DNA from 3 places in the uncultured Gilvimarinus sp. genome. Region 3 is predicted to be linked to each of the others. Evidence: predicted binding sites of a transcription regulator. Region 3 holds the regulator's gene; each other region holds the start of a gene.
The links. The regulator PhoB, encoded in region 3, activates phosphate uptake and scavenging genes when phosphate is short. The targets are predictions, from matches to a motif close to TGTCATAAANNTGTAACA.

Region 1 (10,876 bases), on a different contig from region 3:
AAAATTTCGTGTCGGTTAATGTACGTCGACTGCAAGTAAAAGCGCAGGGGCGACAACTCGGTGGCCGCTTGGGTTTCTTCCAGGCGTGGGTCAGCAATTTGATGCAGGTTATGCTCAATTGCGCTGTGCTGGGCGCTGTCAAACTCCGTCATCTGCGACAACTCTTTAGGCGATGAGGGAATATGCATAAAATTGTTTTCGTCGCGGGCGACGGCAAGGCCATTTAGATGCCCTAAGGAGCGGATGCAGAGCGTGGTTAAACGCCGCGCCACAGTGCTTATTCGATCGCCTTCATCTACCTCAGCGTCAAATGCATGAGGGTCAATCCGATTGGTAGACACCACGGCGAGATCCAGAGCGCTGGATGTGACAGCGATCGAGTAAGGCTTATAACGGCAGGTTAAATCGGCGGCGGTAAACAAAATGGCAAAATCCCAGCCTTCGGCATCGCGCAAATCACTGCCATCGCGCAACAATGCAGAAGGCTCCTGGCGAATGCTCAGCGGCACTTCCTCGCGCTGCACCGCACTAATCCGCCAAGCAAACTGAGGGAACTGTGATTGCAACCAAGTTAGCAGCTGCTCACGCGCAGACCGAATGGCCTGCTTATCGATACGATCCATACGACCGATAATGACCAGACCAATTTCGATGGGAGCCAACGCTGAGCAGGCTTTGTCGGACGACGAACGATCCATGAAAACTCCTGTAATGCCTACTGATTTAGCAAGATTACGACAAATACACTAACGTGCCTTACACCTATAGCTCTCATCGTGCATCACTCGTTCTGAGCGCTCTCGCGAGTAAAAGCCCTCTACTAACTCTTCAGGCTGCTAATAAACGCCTCCGACTCTGCAATGGATTTTTCCATTTCTCTGATCAGCCGAGCGACCTCAGTGTTCACATTTCCCAGCTCACCTTGCAGTGAATCAATGGCCCGAGCATTTAAGTTATGCTTGAGAAACAAAACTTGGTCTTGAAAAACTTGTAAAACCGGATCCATGCGTGCTTCTGCGCTGCGCATCGCTTTAATAAGCTTTTCGTATTGCTTTTTGGTCTGACGTAACTTCGCTTCACTTTGACGTTTAAGATTGGCATTACTGTAAAGCTCAATCTCATCTTCCCACTCATCAAACAAGGCTTCTGAAACATCCTCTACCGAATTAATTCGCTCAGACACCTTTTCAGCCGCTGCTTTACTGTCTTCGTATTCGTCGTTGAGTTTCTCGTAGCGCTCAACCAGATCCTGGTCTTCAATCGTAACCATCGATTGGTATTGCTCCAGCGCGGATTCAAACTGCTCTTTAGCATCAGTTTGCGACTCTTGCGCCGACTCCACGCGGTCAATCATGATATCACGCTTGTGAACGCCGGCCTTCTCCATCGCCCCGTAATACACCGACTGACAACCCGCCAGAATCAAGACCAAAAAAGAACTAAGAACCCAACGACGTATTAACATGTATTTTTACCCATAACTTTAAGTGGTAGAAAGATGCACAAGATGCTCACTGATTTAGCCTAGTAATTGTCAAAAAGCGCGCTAAGATTGTGATTTTTGCTCTCTTAGCGCTGCTAAAGCGTATTTTAGGGCAACTCGTAAAGAAGAACATTGAACAAGCAGGATCTATACCATCCAGATGGCGATACGAGCGTGAAGCAGGGAATGCGGGATTAATTCCGTTGATTTGGCCGAGCAACAACTGGAACCCCGCTCCAATGCTGGCATTCCCTCCGGTGTAAATCGTAATGCCTGACCCCGGTCGTACTCCTAAACTTGGCGGGCAGCTTTGCAATCCCTTACCATCCCATTAAGACCTTACTCCTCCACCAAAAATCTAGTACCAGCAAGAAAAGTTTTGAGGCACCTATATAATTCAAAAATACCATTACAGCGACGAGCTACTGCTGAGTAAAATCAACAACATCAGACGCGAACGCACAAACGTCAAAAGATGGGGGGTCAACAACTTTTTCAAATAGCTGCCGGAACTCTTCACTTGTTTTATACTGAAAAAGTAAATTTTTGATTGTAACCATATTGCGCGCATAAGAACGCAATCTATCTACTCTCTTTTCTCCATTACATTCATTAACCATCAACGAAACATCTAAACCAAGATTAAAAATAAGATACTCGACGCCTGATGAGCTAATGGCTAGGTCTACTTGCTTTTGTGTAATACTGTATTTTATCGGAACGTCAATTACATGCCCTGCATCTCTGTACAAAATAGCTGAAACCAACGTTTTTTCTAGCAAGAGCGCACCTTCCTCCGTGGGCTCACCTGACGACTCATCAAGATCGCGCTCATCTTGGCGATCATCCACATGCAAATAGCGTGACCCAAAATCGTTACGTGCATCCTTGACATGATTATCAACTTCATTAGTAATTATTTTGCAATGGCCATCTGGAAAATCAGATGCATCGACAGGATGGAACTCTAATAAGGCTTTTTCTTCATCAGGTGAAGAGGTAGAACTAAGCGCCCTTTGGAGCTCTGTTAATTTCTTAGCTTCATAGAAAGCAGGAGCTAAAATCTCATATGAGCCATCGCCATTCCGCGTCAGAAAAAGAATGTACTCATGACCATCAAGTATCGCTGTGTGTGACAAGTAGTCCAGATCGCTGACAGAGGAAAGCCACGGAACACTCTGCAGCTTGGCACTTAGAGACTCTCGATTCTCGACATAAACGCTCTCCGTAACATCTCCCATATCGAACGCTTCTTGATTTAAGCTTAAGTCGTCCCTCAGCGCACTCCTCTGTGCGGCCCAATCGTCGTGCCGCTCCTCTACCGCCTCGACCCAATTTATCTTGCTTCCAGGGAAGGGCAAAGCCGAAATTCGAACAAACACAGAAATATCTTTAGAAGGAACATTTCCTTTGGCAACCGCTGAAACCGAAAAGCACACCTCGTTCATTTCCAGTAAAAACTTTGGTGGACCCACATCTACATCACTTAGGTCACTAGCCACCCATGCTTTCACAATAAGGTCAGCTTGTCGCCCTAACCGGGCCACCAGCTCTGGGTGATACCAAAAACGCGAACCTGAGTACTCCCTGTCGATTTCTTTCTGAAGCTCACTCCGCTCAGTCTGAACAATAGTCGACCCCGAAAGCATCAAAAAAATAATAAATACAACAAAAACTCGGCTCAACATCCGGATAACATCCGGCTTATCGGACAATTCATACACTCACCAAATTGCTGCTCTAACAACAATATTAGGGACACTCAAAACTTGACAATGCCACACCTCTAAACCAAAGTAAATTCAAGGGGTTCACTGCACCGCACGTTCAAGGAGGAGCCATGACTCAACCCCGTAAGCGCCTGATCTCTCTTGACGCCCCCTTCTACCACTACATTTATCACGACACGAAACTCTCTGGCGGCCAGACTCACTTGCGTAATGTGAAGATGATGCCGATCCATCACAACGAAGACGGCAGCATCGAAACAGTGAATGCTTTTGCCGATTAACACTGAGCGTTAAACAAAAAAGCCGAGGCACATGCCTCGGCTTTTTTATGCCGGCTCGTTTAGCAATCTATTAGGCCGCCCTTTATTCACCCACAAATGTCGCAAAAAAATCATCGGTATCTTTTAATTGATTTAGGTTAAAAATCCAGGTCGCCTCTACGGTATCCGAAAAATCAAAACCACCGGCGGCAATTGTCGGGTTGTCATAACCAGCGCGGGCATTATTAGCATCACTTAAACGTTTTGCCTCTTTCCACAACGCCCCTAACTGTTCGTGTTGCGTCACTATCGTCCACCACCGGCCGTCTTTATTGTTAAAGCTCGGCGTGCCGTTACCACCGCCGTTGCCATCGGGTATTTTACTGTAATCGGTGTATTCGCGAACGTATAAAAAATCTTCGGGGGTCGTTTGCTCTTCGTTCCAAGTACTGTGCTGCACAGTATGAATTCGCTGCTTACTATTCAGTGCTGGCAACTCTGCGCGGATCGCTTTAACCAGCATCGCGCTAAAATCTGATTGCCCCGCCTCTTGTAGCCAGACATCACCGCCGTCTTTTAAGGTTTTAATGGCGCGCTGACTTGCCGCCTTAACCGCCGCTTCACGATCACCGTGCGCATCTACCCACTGATCGCCAAACGCCAATTTAAAAAGCTTTGGCGCCGCAATATAGCTACCGCCTTGGATACCGTAAGCGCCGGCCACGGCTAAAAAATCGACCTCAGAAAATCGTTCGTGCTGCAGCATTGTGCCCAGCGCCGCGATCGCTTGTAAGTCATCGGGGTCGGGTTTGCTATCAAAATTAGCAACCAACAAATCCTGCTCTGGCTGAAACTGGCCACTCACGGCCGCCGCCGGGCCAAACCCCGAAGCGCTTGCGTGAGCCGCAGCCAAGCCCAGCAATAGGGATGTGAGTAAACGGGGCGTTCTTATCATCGACATGGCATTTTACCTTTTTATGTTGTGTTCTCCGCCTGACTCAATAGCTACTGCGCCATCAAGGCCACCGAATTGTTATCGTTAACATAAAATAAGTATTAACCGATCTTCTGTCAAACAAATCCGGCTCGTTTGAGTACTCTTTGTAAAGCTTTACTCGTGCTTTACAAAGAGTCGCACGGACAATAGTCACCCACGCTTAACCACTAACACACTATCGCTATCTATTGCCGCTACTTAGGGCCATACTGCTGCTGTTACTCTACAATGTGGCGTTTTTACCGTAGGCAATATCAGCCCTTGAACTGACTGACATTGCCCTTAGCTTTATAGGCAACTTAAAAGGAACGTATCATGAGTAAAGGGCAAAACAGTAAAAAAGATACCAAGAAGAAACCGCTTTTAACCGCCAAAGAGAAAAAAGCCGCAAAGGCCTCCAAAAAAGCGAGCACCAATATACTCGGCGGTTAAACGCAGGCTGTAATTTTACCGCTAGGGTTATAACAAGGCTCGATACCATGAAGCCATATTGCCTCATGGTATCGTCGACGCTTGCTTAATGCTGAGCAAAACACCAGCAAGTGCACATTGTTTTTTACCAATGTGCACTTAAGCCCACAGCTCGTCGAGTTCTTTTTCAGTTAGTACACGACTGCCGCCTGGCTTAAGATCGCCGAGAGCGAGATTTCCGACAGAAGTTCGATGCAGCGCCACCACCTCGTTTTGAAAAAAACCAAACATCCGCTTTACCTGATGATACTTTCCCTCGGTCAACGAAAGTCTTGCTGTGTATTCACTTAAGATTTCTAACGATGCCGGTTGAGTGGTGATTTTTTCATAATTAAAATAGATGCCGTCTTTAAACGCTGCAATATATTTATCATTCAGGGGTTGGGCTAAGGTAACTTCATACGTTTTACTCAGTTTTGTCTCGGGCAAACTTATCTTGCGTGACCAGGCGCCGTCGTTAGTCAATAACACAACTCCTGTGGTATTAAAATCCAGGCGTCCCACAATGTGCAGTTCGTGCTTCTGAGGATGATGAATAAGATCCAGCAGGGTTTTATGCTTGGCATCTTGGGTGGCGCTAACGACCCCTTGGGGTTTATGTAGCATAAGATAAACCGGCTGGTTATTTTGCAGAAAACAACCATCCAGTACCACACGAGTGAATTGCGTTACCTTTTGCTGGATTGAGCACGCCGCACAGCCATCTAAAAAAATTCGCTGCTGCGCAATTAACAACCGCACGTCTGAAATTGAGAAATTACTATTCTGACTAATAAAACGATCGAGCCGACTAACTTTAGATTTCATGGCATAACGTACACAAACGCAACATACTGATCTCGGCAATAAACTAGAGGCTAAACGTTAAATGTAGCGGCGCTATACACCGTAAACGCCAGAAAAAGACACTAAGAGGGCGCTGAGCCATTAAGTTTTTCTCTGGCCACCTCAATACTTTGCAAGCAAGCGCGGCGCAGTGTGGGGTAATCCTTGTCAATTGCTTTTATCCCAGGGGTATTCAGAAGCTCTTCAAACTGAGCCTCTCCCTCTAGCCGTTGCGCCATAACATCGGCCGCCTCGTCCGCCGAAAATACCGCCTCTAGGCGCTGCAGCAGTTGCTCACCGGTTTCGCGATCAACATCGGGGACAGAGGGTAGATCGCCGCTATCGCGTATGGCCTCTTCGGCTTCGTCGGCAAGTAGATCGCGCGCCTCAGCAAGGGTTTCAAATAGTTCGCCCGTTAACGCGTCACTGACAAACTCGGCGGCATAACGGTAGTGATCGGCGCTTTCCATTAAGGCCACATGTAAATCGTTTAGTGCGACTTGTAAATCATTGCGCAATACACTCATGAGCGGGCATCCTTTTGTAAATAAGTAACCATTATTCGGGCAAGTCAGTCTCTGTAAACGCTGGCACCAGAACCTCTAAGGCCTGTGGTACCACACTAAAATGCGCGGGGGTTTGCGCCACCGGCTCACCATCCGCGTGGATCGCCATATGTTTACGGCCAGTGGTAATCTCTATGCGTTCGGCTTGCACATTAAATACACGTTTATTGTAACGCTGCCGGCCGTCGCGCAACAGCGGCGCCAAGGTTAATAGCTCCCACACGGTTTGCGGGCGCAAGCTGTACAGTGACAGCTTGCCATCATCAATGCGGGTCTTTTCATCCACCACATTGCCACCGCCGTAATAGCGGCCGTTGCCAATCGCCATCTGAATAGAGCGCTGGCGGTAATGCACACCATCGACCGACATATTGGCTTTAAACTGTTTAACACGGGCCAGTGCCGCAAAAAACGCTTTTAGATAACTCAACACGCCCCAGTGCTTTTTTACCTCGTCGGTAAGCTCTTCGGAAACCTGAACCCCGAGCCCGAGGTGCGCGACGTTAAAAAAATAATGTTTGTTCACTACACCTAAATCAATACGCTGACGCTGCCCAGCGACGATAACGTCAAAGGCCTCGTCAAGTGCTCCGGTCAAGCCCAGCGAGCGAGCTAAATCGTTTGCGGTGCCCAGTGGTAACACGGCCAGGGGTAAGTCGCATTGGTACAAGGTGCTGGCCATAGAACTAATCGTTCCGTCCCCACCGCCGACGATGACTAAGTCCAAATTATCTTTGCGTTCGCGCACCGCTTGGCAGCTTTGCTCTGGCCCTTGGGAGGCTAACCGCTCGACGCTGATACCCGCCTGCTCTAACCGCGCTAACCCGTCATCCAACTGCGCCTCGGCGCCCTGGCGCGCCTTAGGGTTAATAATCAGTAGAGCGTTACGTATCTGCGGGGCTTTCATATCAACCTTATTCGTCATTGCTATCAATGCGGCGGAATATCGCCTCTAGCAAACTATAACACCCAAACGCAAAGAGTCCTGCCGCTACGATACCTAGCATCCAGGCGCCGTAGGGGTTGTCGCGCAAAGTGTTCAACGCATCGGCGATGCCTTTCACCTCAGAGCTGCGGGCCATGATAGCGGAACGCGCGAGAATAGCGCCAATCAAAATTAGCACCGCACCGCGCGCCACTAAACCAAAACGACACAGCGGCCGCATCCAGACAATTTGCGAGGGCGGCAAACGCATAAACTTCTCATAGCCAACCTTCCAGCCTTTTACCATGTGTGCCACGCCCGCAACCGCCATTCCCGCGCCGATCGCCGCCAGTAGCCAGAGCCCCGGGTCGGACGACAGCCACGTCGGTTGTCCGCTGCTATCGTCAGAGCCAGACCACACCAGCTTTGCCGTAAACAGCGCTAAGGTTCCGTGGGTAATTGCGCTAATAAGTAACCCCGCGCGCACGCCCAGGCCTTTAACCGAGGTGCCGTGATCATCGGTATCGGTCAACGCTTGAGTCGTGCGCCAAATAACGTAGCCCAGCAAGCCCGCCACCAGCAATACCAACAAAAATTGACCAAAAGGTTGTTGCGCAATTTCACGCACAGCGCCACGGCTGTTGGTGGTTTCGCCTCCCACCCCAATCGCCGTCATAACCGCGAGCGAGCCAACCATTAAATAAACCAGAGCGCGTGCGGTGTACCCCATGCGTGCGAGTACGCCGATGGCGGAAACATTGGCCAAAATAACTAGGGGTGTACTCATTTAAAATCCTTTACGTTTTGATTAAATCCAAGAAGGTGGCGGCACATTACTTAGCCGCCTCATCAGCTGACGCTAAAGCACTAGGGTTGTTCGATTCTGGCTCGACTTGGCCACGGCGCTGTAACCAACCGGCCAGCAACCAACACGCTAGGGCCCAACCAGCCCCCGCCGTCCAGCCAGCAAGAACATCTGTAGGCCAGTGCACACCGAGATACACCCGGCTAACCCCCACCAGCAACGTAATCGTCAGCGCGGCGACCAAATAATACGCCTTTAAACGACGGCGCTTTTCGGCCCGAGCCAGCAGCGCCCCCAAGGTTAAGTAAGTCGCGGCCGCCACCATAGAGTGACCGCTAGGAAAGCTCGCGGTATACACCTCGGCCCCGTGGGGGACTAAATCCGGTCGGTCGCGCTCATAGGAATCTTTAAGCAGGGTGTTAGCGCCCAGCGAGCCCAGTGATGCCACCAACACCACTAACGCTAACCGGCGGCGCTGGCACAAGACGAGGTACCCCATCACCAGCAACGTTAATAGCGTCAATATCACATTGCCCCCCAGTGCGGTGATATCACGTCCCATCTCTTCGACCCAGCCGGGCCCAATAGGATCGGAGACATCGTCGGCAGTGCGCATCATCAACAATACGCTGCGATCAAACTCGTGTGTTTCGCCATCGGTCACCTCGTCGGCGATCTCGGCAAACACCCATATTGATGCCAGCAATGCAAACACGACGCACATTACGGTTAATTCACGACTGCCCAGCCAGGTAAAAAAACGATTAAATCCCATCATCCCCACAACCCTAAATATATGTTGAATTTATCAGTCTAGTTGTTAGAACTATAGGATATTGCAAGAACAACGCCATCGCCGCAGCCCCGCAACACACGGCCTCGCGCGCAGCTAGCGAGCACGCGCTCTGTAAATTACGACGCGAACCGGTAGAGTTTGCAAAATCCGGCGATAGAAGATCAGCGCAAAAAGGTAGGAGGTGCGCCGGCACTTGGCCGGCGCACAGGTTTAATCGTGCTGCAACGCTGTGATCGGGTCGAGCTGTGAGGCTTTAATCGCCGGATAAATACCAAAAATCAAACCTGTGGCGGTACAAAACAACACCGCGACCACCACCGCATTTAACGACCAGGCTACAGGCCAGCCGGCAAAAGTCGAGATCACCGCCGCCAAGCTAAAGCCGAGCACAATGCCCAGCAAGCCACCAATACCGGCGATGGTGACACTCTCGATAATAAACTGGTCGCGCACGTTTTTTTCAGTGGCGCCAATGGCACGCAGTAGGCCAATCTCATTGGTGCGCTCCAGCACCGTCGCCAGCATAATATTCATAATGCCGATACCACCCACCAGCAGCGAAATTCCCGCCACACAGGACATAATAATGTTAAAGATGCGCTGGGTTTGCTCGTGCTGATTAAGCAGCTCGGCGGGCACCACAATATTGTAGTCCTGCTCTTGGCCGTGCCGCCGGTCAAGCAAATGGCCGAGGTTTTTAGCGGCCACCTGAGGGCTAATGCCGGGGCTTAACTCAACCCTAAATGCATCGATCTCCGAGGCCATATCGCGAAAGTCAAAACGCTTTAAGGCCGTCTCAAGGGGCATATAAATACGGTTATTTTCACCGGACAACTGCACGCCCTGAAAATTATCTTTACTCAGGTTTTTGCTTTTCAGTACCCCCACCACCTCCAGCCACAGATGGTTAATTTTAAGGGTCTGCCCGACAGCATCGCCACGGGGAAACAATTGATTAGCCACCGCAGTACCGATCACCACCACCTGACGATAATAGCGGTTGTCGTCATCCGTTAGCCAACGGCCGCGATCCACCTGCAAACTGCCCAACTCACTTAAGCTTGGTGTCACGCCTAAGACCTCACTGTCGCTGTCAGCATTGCGGCTAAACAGCGCGTACACCTCGATTTTTTTCTCGGCACTGTAGTTAAGCGCAAAGGGCAGCGTCTCCATACTGGCGCGCACATCTTGCAGCGATAGCCCCACCGAGTGCTTACGCACATCGCGCAAGCGCTCGCCATAAATAGACTTTTCTTCAACCAACACATTGCGCAGCCCCATAGATTCGATCAACTGCAGGGCTTCTTTTTCGGCGCCCTCACCGACGCTGACCATGGCAATAACGGCCCCCACCCCAAAGATCATGCCCAGCAAGGTTAAAAAGGTGCGCAAACGGTGAAACCACAGCTGCTCTAATGCTTCTAAGAAGCTTTCTTTTAATTTCTTCACAAGGTTTCTCCCGCGGGCTTCAGTAACGCCACTTCATCACCAGCGGTTATTCCCGCGACCACTTCAGTTTGGGTGAGGCTGCGCAAGCCCGTTTTGATAACCTGACGGGCAAACCCGCCGCCGCGCTTTACATAAACCCAGGATTCATGTTCATCTTTAAATACGGCTTGGTTGGGGATGCTCAACGCATTATCTTTATGCGCAACCCTAACGTCGCCTTCAAGCTTTTGCCCCGGGCGCATAAAACTCGGGTCGGACTGATCCAGTGCTACGATCACCTCAAAATATTTGGTGGGGCTGCGGGTGTCCCGTGGCGCGGCAATGTTAGCCAGCGCCACCACTTTACCGGTGAGCGGTCTATCGGCGTAGGCGTCCAATAAAATCTCGGCGTTTTGACCAATCTCAATTCCGGCGGCCTCGGTCTCGAGTACATAAAGGCGTGCTTGTAGTTTTTCTAAACTCGGAATCGAGCTCAACTTAGAGCCGGGCCATAATGTTTGGCCGGCGCGGACTTTTTCTCCACGCCAGTTTTTGGCGTGAATCAAAATACCACCAACCGGTGCCAGCAC
Region 2 (10,876 bases), on a different contig from region 3:
GGGCAAGAAAGTCCGCGATATGTAGGACAAACGGACAATGATTACAGATGAACATCACCAGCAAGCCATTAGTGCGTACATTTGCCGCGATATTGCACAAATCACCGGCGCCGTCGGGTAGTTCTACCTCGGGCAGAGCGGTGCCCAGTGGCAACATATTGGAGGGGGTACGAGCCATAAAATACTTCCTTCTGTTATTTGCACAGTGCCATTAAAGCGCGTGAGGCCCTCAATGTAAAACCTGTGCAAAAAAACGACTCTACCCCACCCTTGCAATCATGGTGGATCACCGCCCAGACAGCCTGTTACAGCGTTAGGGCTGAGCTAAGCCCCGGAATCATCTTGCTCCAGTTGAATCTGTTCTTCAATCTCCTCAATACTGCCGTGACGTACATCGGCACCCATAACCAAGTACACAACATACTGTGCAATATTGCGCGCGTGATCGCCAATCCGCTCCAGCGCGCGTAGCGACCACATAATATTCAGCACACGGGTAATACTGCGCGGATCTTCGATCATATAAGTGATCATCTCGCGCATTGCCGTGCTGTATTCCAGATCAACGGTGCGATCTGTCTGGACAACTTTCAGGGCCACATCAAGATCCAGCCGAGCAAACGCATCCAAAGAGTCGTGCAGCATACGCGAGACATGTTCGCCGATATGGCGCATTTCGACATAACCACGGGGAGCCGCACCGTCACGGCCCAGCGCCATCGCTTGTCGCGCAATCTTTGCAGCCTCGTCGCCTATCCGCTCCAGATCCGTAATCGCTTTGGTCACAGCAATGACCAAGCGCAAGTCGCCGGCGGCTGGTTGGCGCTTGGCAAGAATACGCACGCACTCTTCATCAATGGAAACCTCCATCGAATTAACCTTGTGGTCACCACGGACAACTTGCTCCGCTTTTTCGACGTCGACATCAATCATCGCCATAATAGCGTCATTGACCTGACGCTCGGCCAACCCCCCCATTTCTGATAGGTGGGTTTTTATATCATCCAGCTCGATATTAAACTGCTGGGAAATATGGTGTGTATGACTGGTAATATCCATAGCCATAGCCGGTTACTCCGTAATAAAGCCATTTACACGCGCACTTGCGCGCCCACACTAGCCGTATCGGCCAGTAATATAGTCTTCGGTTTGTTTCTGAGTCGGGTTGGTAAACAGGGTATCGGTATCACCCACCTCGACTAAGTCACCCATGTACATAAAGGCAGTGTAATCGGATACCCGAGCGGCTTGCTGCATATTATGAGTGACAATCACAATGGTGTACTTGTCTTTTAACTCGTAAATCAACTCTTCGATTTTTAGGGTTGAGATAGGATCAAGGGCCGAGGCTGGCTCATCCAGCAAAATCACCTCCGGCTCAATAGCAATAGCGCGAGCAATCACCAAACGCTGCTGCTGACCGCCAGACAAGCCAAAGGCATTGTCGTGCAAGCGGTCTTTTACCTCATCCCACAAAGCCGCCCCGCGCAACGAGTTCTCAACCACGGTATCGAGTGTGCGCTTGGATTTAACACCCTGCAACCGCAAACCATAGGCAACATTTTCATAAATAGATTTGGGAAACGGGTTCGGTTTTTGAAAAACCATGCCCACTTGGCGGCGCAGCTCGGCGACATCCACCGATGCATCATAAATATTTTCACCGTCCAGTAAGATCTTTCCCTCGATACGACAGCTATCGACCAAGTCATTCATGCGGTTAAAACAGCGCAACAACGTCGACTTACCACAACCAGACGGACCAATAAAAGCCGTTACTTTTTTTTCCGGTATTTGCAGGCTAATATTTTTTAGCGCCTGATCGTTGCCGTAATAAAGCTTTAGGTCTTCGACCTCAAGTTTAATTGTTTCGTTTTCCATAGCTGAAGGTTCTGCCTGATCAAAGGTCTGCTTATATGACGGCGTACTCGCGCCAGGTTCGTGCAATTCTCTTTCCATACTCTGCGCATCCGCACCCGGAACTGACGCTTCGTTAGGCTCGACAAGATCGCTTGGTTCTAACATGATATCACTCCCGTTATCAATCGGACGCGCTGCGGTACTTCTCGCGCAGACTGTTACGAATACGAATAGCTGCAAGGTTCAAGACAATAATCAGCATTACCAAGGTCAACGCGGTAGCGTACACCAGCGGGCGGGCGGCCTCGACGTTTGGACTTTGAAAGCCAACGTCGTAAATATGAAAACCCAAATGCATGATTTTCTGATCCAAGTGCAAGTAAGGGTAATTGCCATCAAGCGGTAGCGAGGGAGCCAGCTTTACCACGCCAACCAACATCAAAGGCGCCACTTCACCTGCGGCGCGGGCAATGGCTAAAATCAGGCCTGTCATCATCGCCGGTGTGGCCAGCGGTACCACCACCTTCCACAAGGTTTCTGCCTTAGTCGCACCCAGCGCCAATGACCCTTGGCGAATAGTGGTCGGGATGCGGGATAGCCCCTCTTCTGTGGAGACAATCACCACCGGCAAAGTGAGCAACGCCAACGTCAATGAGGCCCAAAACAAGCCTGGCGTACCAAAGGTGGGCGCGGGCAACGACTCTCGGTAAAACAACTCATCGAGGCTTCCCCCTAAAAAATACACAAAAAAGCCCAAGCCAAATACACCGTAAACAATGGATGGCACACCGGCCAAGTTATACACGGATATTCGGATAACACGCAGCACCGGCCCCTGCTTGGCGTACTCGCGCAAATAAATCGCGGCCAGCACACCAAAGGGCGTAACGATAATAGACATTACAATGACCATGGTGACAGTGCCGAAAATCGCGGGAAAAATCCCCCCTTCAGTATTTGCCTCGCGGGGCTCGTCCGATAAAAACTCCCAGAAGCGCTCGACGTATTGCCCCATTTTGGCAAAAACACCCATAGCGTTTGGGCGGGTTAAACGGACAATGTTTTGCAGCGCAATACTCACCGCTTGGCCATCGACCACTTGTGCTTTTAGGGTATCGCGCTTTAATTGGCGATAAAGCTCGTCGCGCTCAGCTTTAACCACTCGGTACTGCTCATCTAGCTCGGCGCGTAGCGCACTAAACTCGGCGTCGGCCTCGGCCATGCGCGCCGAATCAGCGCCGTCCAACTCCAGTCCTCGGCGGTCTAAGCGGATGCGCTCAAGCTTATGGTTAATACGGCCAATATCGACTTTCTCTATGTGGCGAATCTCATTGTGCAGCGCAACACTGCGCGCCACCCGCTGCTGCACTTGATCCCAAAAGGTATTATCTTGAGCAGTCGCGATGACCTCACCGTTTTCTAACAGCGCCACCGGAAAACCGTAAAAGTTACCCCACTCACGGCGCTCAATGACCATAGCGTTTTCCGGCTTCTGCCACTCGCTCATGCCCACATCTAGGTACCAGTTAAAGTCTCTGGCATTAATGTCACGATTACCCTGTTTCACCAAGTAACGGGTAACCAGCTCTTGCGCCTCGGGCACGTTGTAACCGGCGCCCCGCACCAAGGCGGCGGGAACCACCTCAGAGCGGACTTCTTCGCCTAAAATTGCAACCGATGTACCATCGCGTTCAACGACCGTCATCTGAACAACATCGGCGGGCCAAAAATGCCCAAAACCGCGAATAGCGATTAAACCAATCAGCCCCACCACCATGACCATACAAACCGCGACGGCGCCGCCGTTTAGCCAAACCCAGGGAGCGCCACTTTTTAACCAATGTTTCATTGCCTCGACTCCCAGTTACAGATTGCTATAGCGTTTGCGCAAGCGCTGACGGATAATTTCAGCGCAAGTATTGACGATAAAGGTCAACGCCAAGAGCACCAGTGCGGCCAAGAACAACACTCTAAAGTGGGTACTGGCAACCGCTGTCTCGGGCAACTCCACCGCAATATTGGCCGATAAAGTTCGCATACCTTCAAAAATATTAAAGTTCACCACCGGACTATTGCCGGTCGCCATCAGCACAATCATGGTCTCGCCCACGGCGCGACCAAAGCCCATCATCACCGCCGAGAAAATACCGGGGCTCGCGGTGGGCAGCACAACCCCAACCACCGTTTGCCAGCGAGTGGCGCCCAGGGCCAACGAGCCCTGAGTAAGATGGCGCGGAACGTTAAACACGGCGTCTTCGGCGATCGAAAAGATCGTGGGAATCACGGCAAAGCCCATCGCCATACCGACAACTAAAGCGTTGCGCTGATCATAGTTAATGCCGTAGTCGGTAAACCACTGGCGCATGCTGCCGCTAAAAAACCACACCTCAACATGGGGGCTTAAAGCAATACAGAACCAGCCGGTCAACAAGATAGGCACAACCAAAATCGCCGCCTCCCACCCCTCGGGGGCACGCACCCGAATACTCTGCGGCAGACGGCTCCAGGCAAAGCCCACCAGCACCATCATAATCGGCATAAAAATCAGGATGCTAAAGACGGCAGGCAAGTGATTTTCTAAAAATGGCGCGAGCCACAAGCCGGCCAGAAAACCCAAAATAACCGTCGGTAAAGCCTCCATAATTTCGATGGATGGCTTTACTAAACCGCGCATTTTGGGGGTCATAAAATAGGCGGTATAAAGCGCCCCGGCGATACCCAAGGGAATCGCAAACAACATGGCAAAAAAGGCGGCTTTAAGCGTACCCAATGACAGCGGCACCAAGCTCATTTTCGACTCAAACTCATCGCCACCGGATGACGCCTGCCATACATACTCGGGCTCGGAGCGCCCTTCATACCAAACCTTTTGCCACAGCGAGCTGAACGACACCTCGGGATGCTGATTCCAAACACTGGCGACACTAAGCTGGCCCGATGCATCGTAAATTAGCAACTTGCCGTTGATGGGGGAAATTGCCAACTGCTCGATCGCGCCATCAGTCATCGGCTTAACCATTAAGGTGCGCGACGACGTGCCATAGTAAATGCCCACCGTGCCCTGATCGTCGCCGACTAAAAAACCACGGCGTGCGTATTCCGGGCTTATGGTTGTGACCGCACCCGGCAGCGGTTCAAAGTCGCGCACCGGTTGTAAGCGATAGGTGTTTTGCGGATCGCGCACCAACAACCACTGACTGACAGAGCCTTGATTAGTCCCCACCGCCAGCGACCCCGTACCCACCAAATATTGCAGTGCCGTCACTTGGCCGCGCTCGGTTGCGACCGTTTCGGTCAAACTCATCGCTGTAGCATCGGCGACATCGTAAATATGCAAGCGCTCTTGATTGTCGGCAATAACCAAGTGACTCGCGGTTTTATCCAGCTGGATAAAACGCACTTTTGCGTCATTTGGCAGTGCAGGCAAGGCGTCTACGCGACCACTGGTCGTCACCTTACCGGTGATCATATTTTCACGCGTCGTGTAGCGACCGAGCAGCAAGCGGCCGTCCTCGGTGGCAGCCGCCAGAGCATAGCCGCGTGCCGTCTTTTGCACCGCAACCGTTGCCAGTGCGCGCGCTTCGCTATCCATCACAATTGGCTCTTCGCCCAAAGGGTATACTAGCTCGGGGGTGATTTTGCGCGTGTCGTTTGGGTAGCTTAGTTTATAGTTCAGTTGACTAAGCACCAGCTGACCATTGTCGTAGCCATAAGCGACTAAGCCATCGACCGGGGTGCCAAAACCCAGACTTGAAAATTGCGCGCCCTCGGAACGAGGCACTTGGTAAGCGCTTAGTGCGCTTCCATTGTCGGCCGAGAAAAATTGCACATCACCACCGGCGGTAAAGCTGGCGCCAATTTGCTCGTAACGCTCTAACACCAAGTGTTCGGGATCTCCCAGCGCAGTCACTTGCGAGTGATCATAGCGTTCAAGCACCTCGACATCGGCACTTTTTAATAGTGGCGCCACTTCAGAGAACAAGTAAAAGAAAATTAATCCCAGTGCACCAACTACGGCGAGGCCTGCACTCGCGACCCCCCAGCGTGAAAATTTATCTTTCAGGCGACGAATATTACGCAGCCTGGCCCGCTGCTCGGCATTGGGCATTAGACTCTCGCCCCCCGCCCCAGCTGGAGTTATCTCACTCATAGTCCGTAATCCTGATGCTGATAGAAAGCGGGCCGGCCGACCCAGTTGGCACTTGTTATGTTAATTGGCCGGCATGCTAACAACGAAAAATGACAGTTTTGTTACAGTGCCGTGACAGCAAGCTCTAACGCGGTGCGGCTTGCCGTCACGGTTAACACAACGACTTAAAGCTCAAGCTCAGTACTAACGCGCTTGGCAACGGTGGCTGGCAGCGGGATATAACCATCGCGCACCACGACCTCTTGCCCTTGTTTAGACAAAACCATTTTTAAAAACTCAGACTGCAACGGATTAAGCGGACGATTAGGGTGCTTATTAACGTAGACATACAAAAAGCGAGCCATTGGATAACTGCCATCGGCGGCGTGAGCGGCATCGGCCGGGGCGAATGGCTGCCCCTCCTCTGCCGCTAGCGGCAAAGCGCGCACGCTTGAGGTTACGTAACCGATACCCGAGTAGCCAATACCATTAATCGACTCACTAACGCCCTGCACCACAGAGGCAGAACCTGGCTGCTCGTTGATGCTCGCTTTATAGTCACCGCCACACAGTGCAACGTCTTTAAAAAAGCCATAGGTGCCAGAGACTGCGTTGCGACTGTAAATGGTAAAGTCGCGGTTGCTCCAAGCCCCGTCAAGGCCGAGATCACCCCAGCGGGTAATATCTTCGCCGTAACCGCATAAACGGGTAGCCGAGAAAACGGCATCGACTTGAGCCATTGTCATGCCTTTAATAGGGTTATCTTTATTTACGTAGACAGCCACCACATCGATCGCAACCGGTACCGCCGTCGGCTTATAACCATGGTGCGCTTCAAATGACTGAATCTCTGAGGCCTTCATCTCACGGCTCATCGGGCCAAAATTAGCGGTGCCTTCTGTCAGCGCAGGCGGCGCAGTTGACGAACCCGCCCCTTGAATTTGAATATTTACGTTGGGGTAGTATTTGGCGTACTCTTCGGCCCACAAGGTCATCAGGTTATTCAACGTATCCGAGCCAATGCTATTCACATTGCCAGAGACGCCGGAGGCGGCCTCATAGTCGGGTAGTTGTGGATCTAGGTCGGCTACTGCCGCCGTACTAAGCAAAGCACCGGCTAGGCCTAAGCCGCGAATAAAGGTGGTGACGTTCATGGAGCGCTCCTCAATTGATTACAGCCGTTAAATGTTGATCTCGGGCGCACTCTAGCGACCCTGTATGACAGTTATGTGACAGACTGTAAGAAAACCGTCACCGAACCGACATATTTCAGCGGCAGCGCTTGTTGACCTCTAATTACAAGCACAAAAAAAGCGGCCTAAGCCGCTTTTTATCAATACCAAAGGAGCTTACCGACTAGCTCACGTAAATCGGCCCCATACCCGAGCTCCAGACGATCACAGTCGCCACCATGACGACCACGGCCAGCACTAAGCCGACAGTAATGACAGAGCTGGCGTAAATAAAGCCGCGCTCTTTTGGAATATTCATTAAGATGGGAATGCCTTCGTAAATAAGATACGTCGAGTAGCAGGCCGCGGCGATAAATACGCCGGCCACAAGCCACAACTCGGGCCAAAGTAGTACCAAGCCCGCCAGCATCATGGGGGTCGCGGAATAAACCGCCAGAGCTGTACCCTCATAGTGGCGCTTACTCGCCTCGTCATCCACGCCAAAGCTCTGGCTCATCCAGTTGATATATTCACCCAGCACGTACACGGCCGCTAACTCAGCCAAATAGGCAAACGCGCATAGAATTAATGCACTTTCAGAGGTTAGCCTCACCATCCCACCGCTGCCAATACTCCAGCCTTGGTAGGTAACGCCAAAATAGGCACACAGAACAGGAATCAGAGCCAATAGCGGCACATGAGTCCAGTAGACCTTAAAAAAGCTGTGTTCTTCGTTGCGAATACGCTGCCATTCGCGGTCGGGGTTGGTGAAAATGCCCAAAGTGTGCTGAAACATCGCCATATACTTCTCCTACGTCTGAGTTCTTATTATTCAGTGGATCTGTAGGATCAAAGATAACAAGCGGCTGATGACAGCCGCAAATAAGTATTAGCTATATAGAAAGGACTACTAAACGTACAACGAAATATACACTCAAAAGTGGCCTACTTCACCACCCGTAAACTCGGACGCTTACTATCGCTGTCATCACTGCCAGAAGGTGCTGGCGGCTTGGGCGGCTCTGGTGGTTCGGCCTCGGCTTCAAACACCATACCTTGGCCATTCTCACGGGCATAAATCCCCAACACAGCATAACAGGGGATAAACAGCTGGCGTGGCACACCACCAAATCGGGCGCTAAAAGACACACTATCATCGAGCATGTTCAAATCAACCACCGAAGCGGGGGCAATATTCAGAATGATCTGCCCATCTTTGTTAATGTGCTCTTGCGGCACTTCTACACCGGTAGCGTGTGCATTTACCAATAGGTAGGGAGTACAGTTGTTATCCACGATCCACTCATAGAGCGCGCGAATCATATAGGGGCGACTAGAGGTCATTGTCATGGCTTCTCTCCTCGGCGCTGAGTGTGGCAACCCCCTACGGAAAAGACCGTAAGAAGTTAATAGGCGCGTTTACACCGCGCCTATAGCGACTTAAGCGGGGTTCATTTCCCGTTCAAATTCAGTCAGGCTTTGCTGAAATGACTCACGGGCAAACAGACGCTCCATATACTGCTTAAGCGGCTGGCTTTGACGAGTATTGGGAAACTCAATGCCCAGCGAATGCAAGCGCCACAGGATAGGCCCTAAGCAGCAATCGACAATGGTAAACTCATCGCTCATAAAGAATGGCATTTCGGCAAAAATAGGTGCAATGGTTAGCAAGCTATCTTTGAGTTCTTTACGCGCGTTCTCTACCTGGGCTTTATCATCGCTTTGTTTGATGAGATCCACCAAGGGCGCCCAGTCGCGCTCTAGGCGATACATCCATAATCGGCTCTGAGCTCTTGCCACAGGGTACACCGGCAACAGCGGTGGATGCGGGAAGCGCTCGTCGAGATACTCCATCATCACTTTGGATTCATACAAAGACAAATCGCGATCAACCAGTGTCGGCAATGAATTGTAGGGATTCAAATCCGCTAACTCTTGCGGCTTGTTGTCGACATCGACATCCACCAAATCAACCGTCACGCCTTTTTCTGCTAACACAATACGTACCCGATGACTGTAATGGTCATGGGCGTCAGAGAAAAAAGTCATGGATGAGCGCTTGGTCACAACACCCATTAGGGCACCTCAATAGTTATACAACAAAGAATATGGGTGGCAAAATGCCACCCACTTTAAAAAAGCTTAGTGAATACCTTTCCAGTATTCGCGGTTTAGCAGATAGGCAAAGATAAAAAATACGCACAAAAACAGCAGTACATAAATGCCTATACGTTCGCTGTGCATACGCGACGGCTCAGCAACATACTCTAAGAAGTTAACCAAGTCGTAAACGGCTTTATCAAATTCATCATCTGACATACTGCCTTTGATATCGCCCTCGACCAACGCCCCACAGTGCTCATCCATTACTTGGTTACCCAAGTTATCGCGCTCAGCGTGACCATGGTGATCGAGCTTAGGGCCTGCTCCGCACTCATGCAGACCTTGCAGCTCTAACAAGACGTGAGGCATACCGACGTTGGCAAACACACGATTGTTAACGCCTAGAGGACGCGACTCATCTTTATAAAAGTTGCGCAGGTAGGTATACAGCCACTCAGGCGAGCGCGCCCGTGCCACCAGCGTTAAATCCGGAGGGGAAGCCCCAAACCACTTTTTCGCCAAGTCGGGCTTCATGCTAATTTCCATCAGCTGACCAATGCGCTTATCGGAAAACACCATGTTTTCCAGCATCAGATCGTGAGGAATATCCAAGTCATCGGCCACGCGCTCAAAGCGTGAATACTTAGCCGAGTGACAGCCCATGCAGTAGTTTACAAAGTACTTTGCGCCGCGTTGCAACGAGGCCTTATCGGACAAGTCCGTTTCAATCTCGTCGCAGGGAATAGCGCCACAGGCAAAGTGACTTTCGGCGCCCACCGCTTTAATCGGTACAACCACCAAGATCGCGAACAGGACAAACCCTGCAATCACCATATAGGTGGGCAAGCCTTTACTGGTTACGCGCTCAGGTACCGGAAAGGTTTTTTCCCGAGTGGTCCAGAACGGCATGGCAATAAAGTACAAGAAGTACAATACCGTACAAATCTGCGCCAGAATCGTGCGACCGGGTGTAGGAGCTTTTACCCCCAAGTACCCCAAAATCACAAAGGCTGCAGCAAACACAATCAACGCAATACGGCTGATGTGGCCTTTGTAACGCATCGACTTAACCGGACTGCGATCCAACCATGGCAACACAAACAAAATGGCAATAGCAGCACCCATGGCAATCAACCCAAGGAACTTAGAGTTCAAGGGGCCTATATCAAAGGTCACTGCACGCAGTACCGCGTAAAACGGGGTGAAATACCACACCGGCGCAATGTGCTCTGGGGTTTTAAGGTTATTCGCCTCTTCAAAGTTGGCGTATTCCAAAAAGAACCCACCCATCTCTGGCATAAAGAACAGCACAAAACAGAACACGAACAAGAAAACGGCGATGCCCACCAAGTCATGCACGGTGTAGAACGGATGGAAAGGTACACCATCTTTGGGAATACCATTTTCGTCTTTGTTCTTTTTAATTTCGATGCCATCGGGGTTGTTAGAACCCACTTCGTGCAACGCCAGTAAGTGCAACACCACCAGCGCCAGCAGCACAATCGGCAAGGCAACCACATGCAGCGCAAAGAAGCGGTTTAGGGTAATCCCCGAGATTAGGTAGTCACCGCGAATCCACTCAACCAAGCCGTCACCGACGACAGGTATGGCG
Region 3 (10,876 bases):
CCAAACATCTGGTTGACCGGGTAGTTGTAATCGCGCCATTGGTAACTATTAATATCTTGCTCAAGTTCGAAGCGCATTAACTCGACACTGAACTGGTTATCGGCATTGAGTTTGCTGCTGTCGAGTTCGTTTAATCGGGTGAGTTGATCCTGGTTGAGTCTGTGATACAGCGCACTTTGCGCGGAGCTAATATCGTCCCATTCGCCATAGTGGGTTTTGCGCCCTAAATGGGTTTGGTACATAGGGCTAAGAGATACTTGCTCTTCAAAAAACTGCTCGAACAGAGCGAGTGCTTGTTGGTCGGCGGTTCTCGCCGCTGACAACTGGCTAACCAAAAGCAGTAGAGCGCTTATTATCACGCGCTTAGTTAAACTCATGAAAGTCCTTAGTGGTGTTTGTGGTTTTGTCTGGGTTGTTCCATGGCGACATCGGCGCGACTGCGCAGTTTGTCTTTGCTGCGAATATTGGCAAAAGGGTCTGGGCCTGCCGCCTCGGGTGGCGGATGGGCCGTACGGCGCGATTGTTTATTGTGAGGTTTTGTGTGGCGCTCGGCATCGGTTTCGTTATTGATTTTTGCTAGGCTGCGGGTATTAAACCAATAATATAAAAGTGTAATGCCGATGAGCGCTAGCCACTTAACCACAAACGATGCCCAAAGGTTGTCGTGTTGCGCTGTGGTGGTTGCCCACGAGACGTAATCGCTGTGAACCATGGCGATAAAAAAGTAACTGATAAACAGCGCTAGCGTCGATACGATGGGGCGCCGGTAGCGCTTCCAAATAACCGTGGCTAAAGCCGACTTAGCGAGAAACCGAAACATATCGTCGCCCTACCCTCTGCCTTACGGAAACAAGCTCAAGCCCAGCGCGGCAATCAGCGCTACGATACCGCGGGATTTATACTCGCTGATGATTTTGTCTTCTTCTTCTTTGACGATAACCTCTAGCACATCCGGCTCGTAATCTTCTGGCTTGCGGCCGTGCAAATAAATGCGAGTGCGCGCCCGTTCAATGGCTTTGTGGCGAATTTTTCCGGCGTATTTGTGTTTTACTTTGTCGTAGTTGCGGCGCAAAAAATTACTGCGTTTGTTATCGCGCAACTGATTTTCCGGTAGGTTCATAGTCGCTCCGATTTTTGGCGCGCCCGGTTACGGGCATTCGCCGGTATTTTGTAAGTGGGTGCGCTTGGCGTTGCGGGCTATGGCGTAGGTTTCGTCGAGCATAATTTCGCGGCCCCAGCCGGTTAATCCTTCGACGGTACCATCGTCACTCATGTCTAGATGTTTTTGGGGTTTATTGCCCGGGCCCCATGACCAAGGCAAAAAGCCAATGTCAAATTCCAGAGCCGTTTGCACAATGGTGCGGTAGGGAATCGCGCCGCCTTCACTGTCATCCCAGCGATCGCCAAACTCGCCAATAATGAGCGGTAAATCGGCATCGACAGACTCTTGCATTTCGGCCCGTACCCGGGCGGCATCAAAGCCCCACATTTTGGGCCACCACATGTGGATCGACAATAAAATATTTTTTTGCGGGTCGGCTTTTATCAGCGCTGGCCCCGCCGCTTGTAAGGTATCGATATCTTTGCCCCAGCCGGGTGCATCGATCATTAAGGGGACACGGTAGCCCGACTCGCGCAAACGGGTAATGGCGCGGGTGTAGCCTTTGGTGTACGCATCAAGGGCGACTTTGTCGCCCACTTCATTGCCGATATTAACAATTGTGTAGCGCTGATGTTTAGCGATGGTGGCGGCTATCTCGGGTTGCGTCCAATAGTCGATCAGTAAGTCCAACTTAGACCAGTCGCCGGTGGCGTCGTGCAGCTCGATAATAGGAAACAGTTTTTGCTTAAACGCATTTTTTAACACAGCGTCCAATTCGGCGGGTTTGCCTTCGGTACTCCAGACGATGCGCACGGTGTTGGCGCCGGTTTTGGCGATCTCACTAAAGCTCGATAACCCGGTGCGGTCAAGCCAAAACACCATGCGATTGGGTCCCATAGGCACGAAGTGCTCGCCACAGGCATCAAACAACTGGCGGCCTTTAACACTAAACGTTGCCGTAGAGGGGGTATCAGCCGCGTTGGCGCCGCTGATGAGCAAGAGGGTTATAAGTAATAGCGATAATTTCATGCTGCCTATCTGTTTCCGCCAAAAGGGATCGGGTTTGCCTACAGTTTAACCCGATTTGATGCGTCGATAGGCGATTGTCGTTAAAAAATTATGACAGGGTTGTGTCGTTGGCGGGTAGCACGCAAGTAAAGACGCTGCCCTTACCTACTTCACTGTTGATTTGCAGCTCGGCATCGTGGCGCAGCAATACATGCTTGACGATTGCGAGCCCTAACCCGGTGCCGCCGGTGCCACTGTTGCGGCTGGCATCCACACGGTAGAACCGCTCGGTTAAGTGCGGAATATGTTTGGCGTCAAAGCCGACGCCGTTATCGCTGACCGAATAGTAAATACGTGGGCCACTGCGCCATAAACGCATGGCAATTTTGCCCCCCTCGGGGGTGTATTTGACGGCGTTAACCACTAAGTTAGAAAACGCGCTGTGTAGCTCTTTTTCGTTGCCAATGATCGATAACTTGGGGGTGCATTCAAGGGTGAGAGTTTGTTGCTTTTCGTCGCTGAGCACGGCGGCCTCGGACTTTACGGTTTGCAGCAGAGGCTCTAACTCGACGCGTTTTTGGTTAAACCCGGTATCGGTGGTTTCCAGCTTAGACAGCATAATCAAATCGTTAATTAACAGCGACATGCGTTTGGACTGCTGCTGCATCTGCTCCAGCGGCTTGTCCCAGGTGGGGGTTTTATTGTTGTCGGCCATGGTTTCTAAGTAACCGCTAATTACGGTTAACGGCGTGCGTAGTTCGTGGGAGACGTTGGCGACAAAGTCTTTGCGCATTTGTTCTAAGTGGTAAATTTGGGTGATATCGCGCACCACAATCAAGCGCTCGTTTTTACCAAAACGGGTGATTTGAAACTGCAAGCGCTTGTCGGGAAAGCGCGGCGAGGGGATATCCAGCGGCTCGGAGTAATCGCCCGCTTCAAAGTAATCGACAAAGCGCGGATGACGAATAAAGTTAATGACCGATTGGCCTTGATCTGAGTTGTAAAACCCCAGTAAGCGCTGGGCGGCAGGGTTCCACCAATCGAGGTAACCGCGCCAGTCGAGCAAAATTACGCCGTCTTTAAGGGCCGAGGTGGTCTCTTGCACGCGATTGATAACCGCCTGAAGGTTTTTCTTCTCGCGTTTTTGGCGCCGCTGTAAGTGGTAAATGGCATCGAATACGTCGCCCCACAGGCCGGTCGCCTCGGGCGGTTGGCTTTTGCGACTGCCGTTGAGCCAGATATTGAGGCGCAGCATTTGCCACAGGCACCAGCCGATATACCAAAAGGCAAAGAGCACCAAGGTCCACGCAAGCTGGTCAATTAGCATGCCGATAATAACGGCGATGATAAAGATAACGGCCAAGCGTTTCAGCTCGGCATTGAATCCCTGTAGCAAAATGGTGTCAGTCCTGTATCGGCGTGATCAGAGGCTTTTAGCTGGCCTTGGTCGAAAAGCGGTAGCCCGTGCCGCGTACGGTCTGGACTAAGTTTTCGTGTTGATCGACCGTTAGCGCCTTGCGCAGGCGGCGGATATGAACATCGACGGTGCGCTCTTCGACATAGACGTTACCACCCCAAACGTGATCTAACAATTGGCTGCGGGTGTAAGCGCGCTCTTGGTGCGTTAAGAAAAACTGCAACAGACGAAACTCGGTGGGACCCATATCCACTTCGCGCTCGTTAATGGTAACGCGGTGGCTGGATGGGTCTAAGCACAAGCCCTGAACCTGTATGGGTTGGTGGCTGTTGGCGTGGGGGTCGGCGCGGCGCAGCACCGCTTTAAGGCGCGCTACCAGCTCGCGAGGCGAGAAAGGCTTGGTAATATAATCGTCGGCGCCTACCTCTAGCCCTTGGATTTTATTGTCCTCTTCGCCTTTGGCGGTGAGCATAATAATGGGGATGTTGGCGGTAACTTCGTCGCGCTTTAAGCGCCGCGCCAGCTCGATGCCACTGGTGCCGGGCATCATCCAGTCAAGCAGAATCAAGTCGGGTTTTTCATCGACGATCAGGCCGTGAGCGTCCTGTGCATTGCTGGCCTCTAAGCAGCGGTATTCGGCCATCTCGAGGGCGATACGCAGCATATCGCGGATTGCGGATTCGTCGTCAACGATAAGGATGGTGCGACTTGTCATAGTGCCTGCCTGTATGTTCCATCAATTGCGGATAATCAGTGAAGCGGTGGCTGCGGCTGATAACCGATCAGCGTAGATTCGCCCCCTTCTTTGCAAGCGTATTTAATGGTTAAATTGTTGCATATTTATGACAGCCCGGCGGTAAATTTTACCGCCAAAGCCAGTTTGCGGGTAAAACCGCGAGGTTTTACCACTTTATTAGACCTGCAATAATGCCGGCGAAAACGGCGACACCGACCCAGTTGTTGTTGAGAAAAGCGCTAAAACAGGGGCCGCGCTGACGGTAGCGAATCAGCCGCTGTTGATAGACAAACAGCCCTGCCGCCACGGCCACCCCGATGTAGTACAGGCCGTTTAGCTCAAACCGCGAGCCCATCAAGAGCAAGCCAAGCACCACCAATACTTGCAAGCTAGCGGTAATCACGCGGTCTTGATCGCCAAACAACACGGCGGTGGATTTAATGCCGATGCGCAGGTCGTCGTCGCGATCGACCATGGCGTAAAACGTGTCGTAGACGATGGTCCAGAGCACCACGGTAAAGTAAATCAGCCATGCCTGTTCGGGCACTTCACCTTGCACGCTGGCAAATGCCATGGGTATGCCCCAGGCAAAGGCTGCCCCCAGTACCACTTGTGGCAAATGGGTGTAGCGCTTCATAAAGGGGTAGCTACAGGCCAGTGCCAGCCCGCCAAAGGCCAAATACAGCGTTAGGGTGTTGGTAAACAGCACCAGAATAAAAGCCAGTAGCACTAACGCGGCAAACACCGCCCACGCCTCTTTGACGCTGACTTTGCCGGTAGCGAGCACGCGGTCTTTGGTGCGCTCAACGTGGCCGTCAAAGTTGCGGTCGGCGTAGTCGTTGATCACGCAGCCGGCCGAGCGCATAGCGATAGCGCCCACGCTGTAAATGATCACCAGATGCACCGGCGGCTTACCATCAGCGGCGAGCCACAGCCCCCACAGCGTGGGCCAGAACACCAGCAGCCAGCCAATCGGGCGGTTTAAGCGGGTGAGTTGTGCGTACAGCGTTAGGCGATGGCAGATGGTATCAATCATGTTGTCTCGTCCGGGAGTCGATCAGCGCGGGCAGAAACACTTCGCTAACCAGTAAGGTTTTACCGAATAGAAAAAATTTTGAGCGTCGGCCCCAGAGCATATCATCTCCCTGTACCACGGGGGGCACAAGCCGCTCGTGAGGTGGTAGCTGGGCGATTTGCATGGGTGAGCGCCCCAGTTGCCGATGGCTAAATAAAAAGCCTCCCAGGGGGCGGTTGGAGAGCTTGCGTAAATGGCGCAAGCGGCCGGTTAGGCTGTCGGCGGGGAATACACTGCGCGCATACACCCACGGAATGGCATCCGGCCCCAGCAATAACACCTCGCGAATCAGGGCGGTGCTGCGGCTTTGTTTAAGGGTGCAGCGCTCCGATAAGGTCGGCAGCCCCCAGTATTGGCGCAATACCTGTACTTGTAGTTGCCCGGCACTGCGCTTGCGTAACTTGGCGGTCAGCGAGCTGTCATCAAACAACCAGTGCCGTAACGGTTGGGGCACGCTAATGGTGTGGGCCGCCGGCTGCCAAAGCCCTAGCCCGCGCCGGGCAAACCGGCCAGGCGCGCCGCGTGATATTGCCGGGCGTGGTAGTAGCGCGCGCGATTGGGTCAAACGATACCTCGATCTACTGGGGTTAAACGCGGCATTTTAGCAGCTGTAGGGGTTAACAGCACAGGACAATTGCGGTTCGCTGGGGTACCCTCGCAGGTTAAGAATAAAGGCGACGAATGTGCGCCCCACGCAGTAAGAGATTGTTTATGAGTCTGACCAAAAAAATATTACTGGCCATGGTGCTGGGCATCGTCATCGGTTTGCTGCTTAACCTGTTTACCGGGCGCGAAGCGGACAGCTGGGTGCAGGTGTATCTGGTTGCGGGTTTATTTGACACGGTCGGGGCGGTTTTTGTCGCCTCACTTAAGCTGTTGGTGGTGCCACTGGTGTTTGTCTCGCTGGTGTGCGGCACCGCAACGCTAGGCAACCAGGCGCGGATGGGCGGGCTGGCAGTTAAAACCATCGGCCTGTATTTGCTCACAACCGCCATCGCTATTACCTTGGCGATTACGGTGGCCAGCCTGTTGGGGCCGGGGCTGGGGCTAAATTTAGAGGCGACTGGCGCGCTCAGCATGGACACTGACCTGTCGCTCAAGCAGACCATTATTAATATCTTCCCCAGCAACCCGGTGGCCGCGATGGCCGAGGGCAATATGCTGCAGGTGATTGTCTTCTCGGTATTGCTGGGGGTGGCCATTGCCAAAAGTGGTGACAAAGGCGAGCCGGTGGCGAGCTTTTTTGAGAACTTAAACCATGTGGTACTGCGCATGATTATGATGCTGGTACAGCTGGCCCCTTACGGGGTGTTTTGCTTGCTGGCCAAGCTGTTCGCGTCTATGGGGTTTGGGGTTTTTCAGGACCTACTGTTTTACTTTTTAACGGTGGCGGGTGTTTTAGTGTTGCAGTGCTTGGTGGTGTATCCGGGCTTGCTCAAACTGCTGTCGGGTCTTAACCCACTCATATTTTTGCGCAAAATGTACCCGGTGATGGTGTTTGGTTTTTCCACCGCCTCCAGCAACGCCACGCTACCCGTTACCATGAGCACGGTTGAGGGCAAGCTCGGGGTCGACAACAAAGCCGCCTCTTTTACTCTGCCACTAGGTGCCACCATCAATATGGATGGCACCTCAATTATGCAGGGCGTGGCGACGGTGTTTATCGCTCAGGCCTACGGTATTGATGTGGGCATCGCCGGTTATTTAATGGTGGTATTAACCGCCACCTTGGCATCAATTGGTACTGCTGGGGTGCCGGGCGTGGGTATGGTGACCTTGGCCATGGTGTTACAGCAGGCGGGCTTGCCTGTGGAAGAAGGGATTGCGCTCATTATTGGCGTGGACCGACTGCTGGATATGATCCGCACCGCCGTGAATATTACCGGGGACGCCGCTGTGACCACCGTGGTGGCCAAGAGCGAGAATCTGCTAGACGAGGATTGCTATCGCAACCGGGACGCCTAGCTTGGCTTTTTAGTTTTGGTTGAGAGCGCTGGCGATATGCTCTAAATCGTCAGACGATTCAATCACATTGGCTACAGTGGCCTCGGCTTTGGCACGGGTTAGCTGTAGTTCATCCAGCAGTGAGTCGGGGATGGATTCGCAGGGGCCGGTGCCGATATTGTGCTGGCGTAACAACATGCGCGCTAGATACACTAATTTGGCATAGATAGCGTTTTCGCCGTGGTAATTCGGGTTGCTTTGGTGACGCAGCCCGGTTACGACTTCCTCGGGCATTGACCACAACTCCATTAACTTACTGGCAATTTGATCGCGACTCATATTGAGTATATGGCGCTCAATCGTCTGTGGGGTGACGTGAGGGTTGGCCTCGCTCAGGCGGCAAAACTGTGCGTAATAGGGCGGAAACACCTCGGCCATAATCAATGCGCCAAAGTTATGCAGCAGGCCCGTAAGGTAGGCCATGCCAAAGCTGGGGCGAGACTCGCGGGGAATAGCCGTGACCAGCCCCTCGATAGTCGCCGCCATATACACCGCTTGCTGCCAATAGGGAAGCTCGCCGCTGGGGCCGTCTTTGGGCAAGTGCAGGGTTTTACCCAGCGCCAACCCAAGGGCCAAATTGAGCACCATATCAAAGCCCAATACCCGGACAATGGCATCGTGAATCGATTTAATTTTACCGGGGGCCGAATAGTAAGGCGACGCGGCCCAGCTTACGACTTGTGCGGCCAGGCTTGGGTCGGTCTCGACGATTTGTGCTAAATCCGATATGTCGGCGTTAGGGTCGACCCGCAGTTTGATAATACGCTGTGCGGTGTCCGAAAGCGGCGGCAGCTCTAAAGTCTCTTCTAAACGTTGGCGAATACGCAGCTGCGTAAAGTTGCTGATTGCGCCCTCTATTTGCGCTAAATCATCGGCGCCGCTGTCGTCGGCTTCCAGCGGCGCTAAAGGCGCCGATAGTTGGCAGACAACGGCGTCTTTTAAGATTTGTTGAAATTCATTGCCGTGCACCCGAATGAGTTGGGTGTCGTCGCCCGAGTCCAGCAGTAAGCTGTCGCGCTCGAGTAGTTGTTCATCCACCAAAGTCAGCAGGCCCGCAACCTGTGGCAGAGCTGGCACCGATTGAAATTGGTTCGCTTCGCAAAACTGTTGTAGGGCGCTCGCGTCGGCGGCGCGCAGCTCGCGGTTTAAATGCCGGTTCACGGCGGTTAAATCCAATAGCCGGTCGGCGCCCAATACGACTTGCACCCGGCCGATGTCATCCTGCAGCAGGATCGAGCGTGCCGCACCTTGCTGACGCAAGTGCTGTTGGTGCCAAATAAGCGGGTCTTCGCCCTCAAAGGCGGTCGAGGCCAAATCGTAAGTAATGTTTTGACTGCTGAGCAGTGTTTCGACACTGGTAGGTACTGGCACTGAAATTTCTCCTGGTCGTTGTGCTCATTGGGCGAACTATCGTTGTTTGCACGGCGCCCTTGCTGACAATATAAAGCCTATTTGACGCAGCGGCTACGGTTGCACTTAAAGTGTGATCTGGGTCACACTCGGTTGGTGCTTGCTTAAAACATTTTACGCGCCCAGGTAGCGCTCACGTCCACCCAGCCAGCGCTCGATAATGGCGCTGGCCCGCACGGGGTCGCGCGCAATAATTAATTCTCCGGCCTCGCGCACGGCGTCCAGCAAATGGCTATCGCGCTGGAGGTCGGCTACCCGAAACTCCATTTGGCCGGTTTGTCGGGTGCCGAGTACTTCGCCGGGGCCGCGCAATTCTAAATCTTGTTCGGCGATATAAAAACCATCCGAGCTCTCGCGCATAACTTTAAGGCGCGCCTTGCTGTTGCGCGATAGTGGCGTGCCGTACAGTAGCACGCAGTGACTGGCATCGCGTCCGCGGCCGACACGGCCACGCAGTTGATGCAATTGCGATAGCCCCAGCCGCTCGGGATTTTCGATAATCATCAAGCTGGCATTGGGTACGTCGACGCCCACCTCGATAACGGTGGTGGCCACCAATAAGTCTAGTTCAGCGGCTTTAAAAGCGCTCATCACGGCTTCTTTCTCGGCCGCCTTTAGGCGCCCGTGAACCAAGCCAATCCGCAAATCAGGGAGTTGTTCGCTCAGGTTATCGGCCGTTGCCTCGGCGGCTTGAGCCTCCAGAGACTCTGACTCTTCAATTAAGGTGCATACCCAGTACGCTTGGCGGCCCGCCGCGCAAGCGGCGCGTACGCGCTCGATGATTTGCTCGCGGCGCTGGTCGGAGATAACCGCCGTAGTGACTGGGGTGCGGCCGGGGGGGAGTTCGTCGATCACCGAGCAGTCTAAGTCGGCGTAGGCGCTCATGGCCAATGTGCGGGGGATGGGGGTCGCGGTCATAATGAGTTGATGCGGGGTGCATTCTCCGCGCGCGCCTTTCTCTCCCAGTGCTAAGCGCTGGTGGACGCCAAAGCGGTGCTGCTCGTCAATTACGGCGAGTGCCAAGTCGGCAAATTCGACCTCTTCCTGAAACAGTGCATGAGTACCTACCACCACCTGAGCCTCGCCGCTGGCGATAGCGGCCAGTTGCTCGCGCCGCGCTTTTTGCCCCAACTTGCCGCTGAGCCAGCCCAGTTTGATACCCAAAGGCTCAAGCCAAGCACTAAAGTTAACCCGATGTTGCTCGGCCAGAATTTCGGTGGGCGCCATAATGGCCGCCTGTTTGCCCGCCGCCACGGCGGCCAGTGTCGCCAGCGCCGCGACCACGGTTTTGCCTGAGCCGACGTCCCCCTGCACCAGCCGCAGCATGGGTTCGGGCTGGCGTAGATCTTTTTGTATGTCAGCGCTTACTCTTGCTTGAGCGCCTGTTAAGTCGAAGGGGAGCTGGGCTAAAAGCTGTTGTTGTAACTCGGCTGCCGGGTGCAACGGCGGCGCCCGCTGACTGCGAATACCTTGGCGAAACTGCAGCATACTCAGTTGATGGGCCAGTAGCTCCTCGAAAGCTAACCGCTGCTGAAACGGGTGAATGCCCTCTGCCAACTGGTGTAGGTCGACGTCTTTGGGTGGGTTGTGCAGTAGGACGAGCGCCTCGGCCAGGGGTATTTGCTCGAGGGTTTTACGCACGCGCTCGGGCAGCAGCTCTTCGAGTTGGTAGCGCGAGAGCAGCGCCAGTGCTTGCTGGGTAAGGGTGCGCAGTCGCGGTTGGGTCAAGCCATCGGTGGTTGGGTAGTGGGGGGTTAGGCTTTGTGCCAGCGGTTTATGGTCGCCATCGGCCAGCAGCTCGTATTCGGGGTGAACCATCTCTAGCCCGCTGGCACCGCGGCGTGTCTCGGCAAAGCAGCGCACCCGCGCGCCTTTGACCAGACGTTGTTTTTGCGCGCCGGTAAAATGAAAAAACCGCAATGTAAGGGTGCCGGTGTTGTCTTGTATTCGGCACACCAAAGAGCGACGCCGCCCGTACACCACATCGGCGGCGCGTACTTCGGCTTCAATGACGGCGCTAATGCCTGGCTGTAAGCCCCCGATAGCCTGCACGCGAGTGCGGTCAAGGTAGCGTGAAGGCAGGTGAAATAACAGCTGCTGTACGGTCCGGACCCCGAGTTTGGC

Region 1: AACY82_RS11660 (phosphatase PAP2 family protein) is a predicted target of PhoB. The motif match lies at 8,881-8,898, and genes of this name have one in related genera.
Region 2: AACY82_RS09100 (ABC transporter permease subunit) is a predicted target of PhoB. The motif match lies at 6,099-6,116, and genes of this name have one in related genera.

The regions. Positions count from the first base shown of each region.
Region 1 is NZ_CAXAUC010000007.1:37,051-47,926, reverse strand. It holds gene AACY82_RS11705 (hypothetical protein) at 1-698, opposite strand, end outside; gene AACY82_RS11700 (DUF2959 domain-containing protein) at 821-1,465, opposite strand; gene AACY82_RS11695 (hypothetical protein) at 1,906-3,198, opposite strand; gene AACY82_RS11690 (hypothetical protein) at 3,324-3,494, shown strand; gene AACY82_RS11685 (hypothetical protein) at 3,577-4,434, opposite strand; gene AACY82_RS11680 (pseudouridine synthase) at 5,041-5,748, opposite strand; gene AACY82_RS11675 (hypothetical protein) at 5,850-6,293, opposite strand; gene AACY82_RS11670 (lipid kinase) at 6,325-7,239, opposite strand; gene AACY82_RS11665 (DUF1206 domain-containing protein) at 7,247-8,044, opposite strand; gene AACY82_RS11660 (phosphatase PAP2 family protein) at 8,091-8,840, opposite strand; gene AACY82_RS11655 (ABC transporter permease) at 9,069-10,307, opposite strand; gene AACY82_RS11650 (efflux RND transporter periplasmic adaptor subunit) at 10,304-10,876, opposite strand, start outside.
Region 2 is NZ_CAXAUC010000004.1:144,320-155,195, reverse strand. It holds gene AACY82_RS09120 (thioredoxin family protein) at 1-178, opposite strand, end outside; gene phoU (phosphate signaling complex protein PhoU) at 325-1,059, opposite strand; gene pstB (phosphate ABC transporter ATP-binding protein PstB) at 1,117-1,881, opposite strand; gene pstA (phosphate ABC transporter permease PstA) at 2,042-3,709, opposite strand; gene AACY82_RS09100 (ABC transporter permease subunit) at 3,725-6,010, opposite strand; gene AACY82_RS09095 (phosphate ABC transporter substrate-binding protein PstS family protein) at 6,175-7,143, opposite strand; gene AACY82_RS09090 (Yip1 family protein) at 7,346-7,963, opposite strand; gene AACY82_RS09085 (ClpXP protease specificity-enhancing factor) at 8,107-8,511, opposite strand; gene sspA (stringent starvation protein SspA) at 8,602-9,237, opposite strand; gene AACY82_RS09075 (ubiquinol-cytochrome c reductase) at 9,304-10,876, opposite strand, start outside.
Region 3 is NZ_CAXAUC010000005.1:51,766-62,641, forward strand. It holds gene AACY82_RS09875 (DUF885 domain-containing protein) at 1-377, opposite strand, end outside; gene AACY82_RS09880 (hypothetical protein) at 386-820, opposite strand; gene AACY82_RS09885 (dihydrouridine synthase) at 842-1,120, opposite strand; gene AACY82_RS09890 (cellulase family glycosylhydrolase) at 1,148-2,131, opposite strand; gene phoR (phosphate regulon sensor histidine kinase PhoR) at 2,220-3,506, opposite strand; gene phoB (phosphate regulon transcriptional regulator PhoB) at 3,544-4,242, opposite strand; gene ubiA (4-hydroxybenzoate octaprenyltransferase) at 4,430-5,299, opposite strand; gene AACY82_RS09910 (chorismate lyase) at 5,292-5,903, opposite strand; gene AACY82_RS09915 (dicarboxylate/amino acid:cation symporter) at 6,050-7,303, shown strand; gene AACY82_RS09920 (HDOD domain-containing protein) at 7,313-8,713, opposite strand; gene recG (ATP-dependent DNA helicase RecG) at 8,867-10,876, opposite strand, start outside.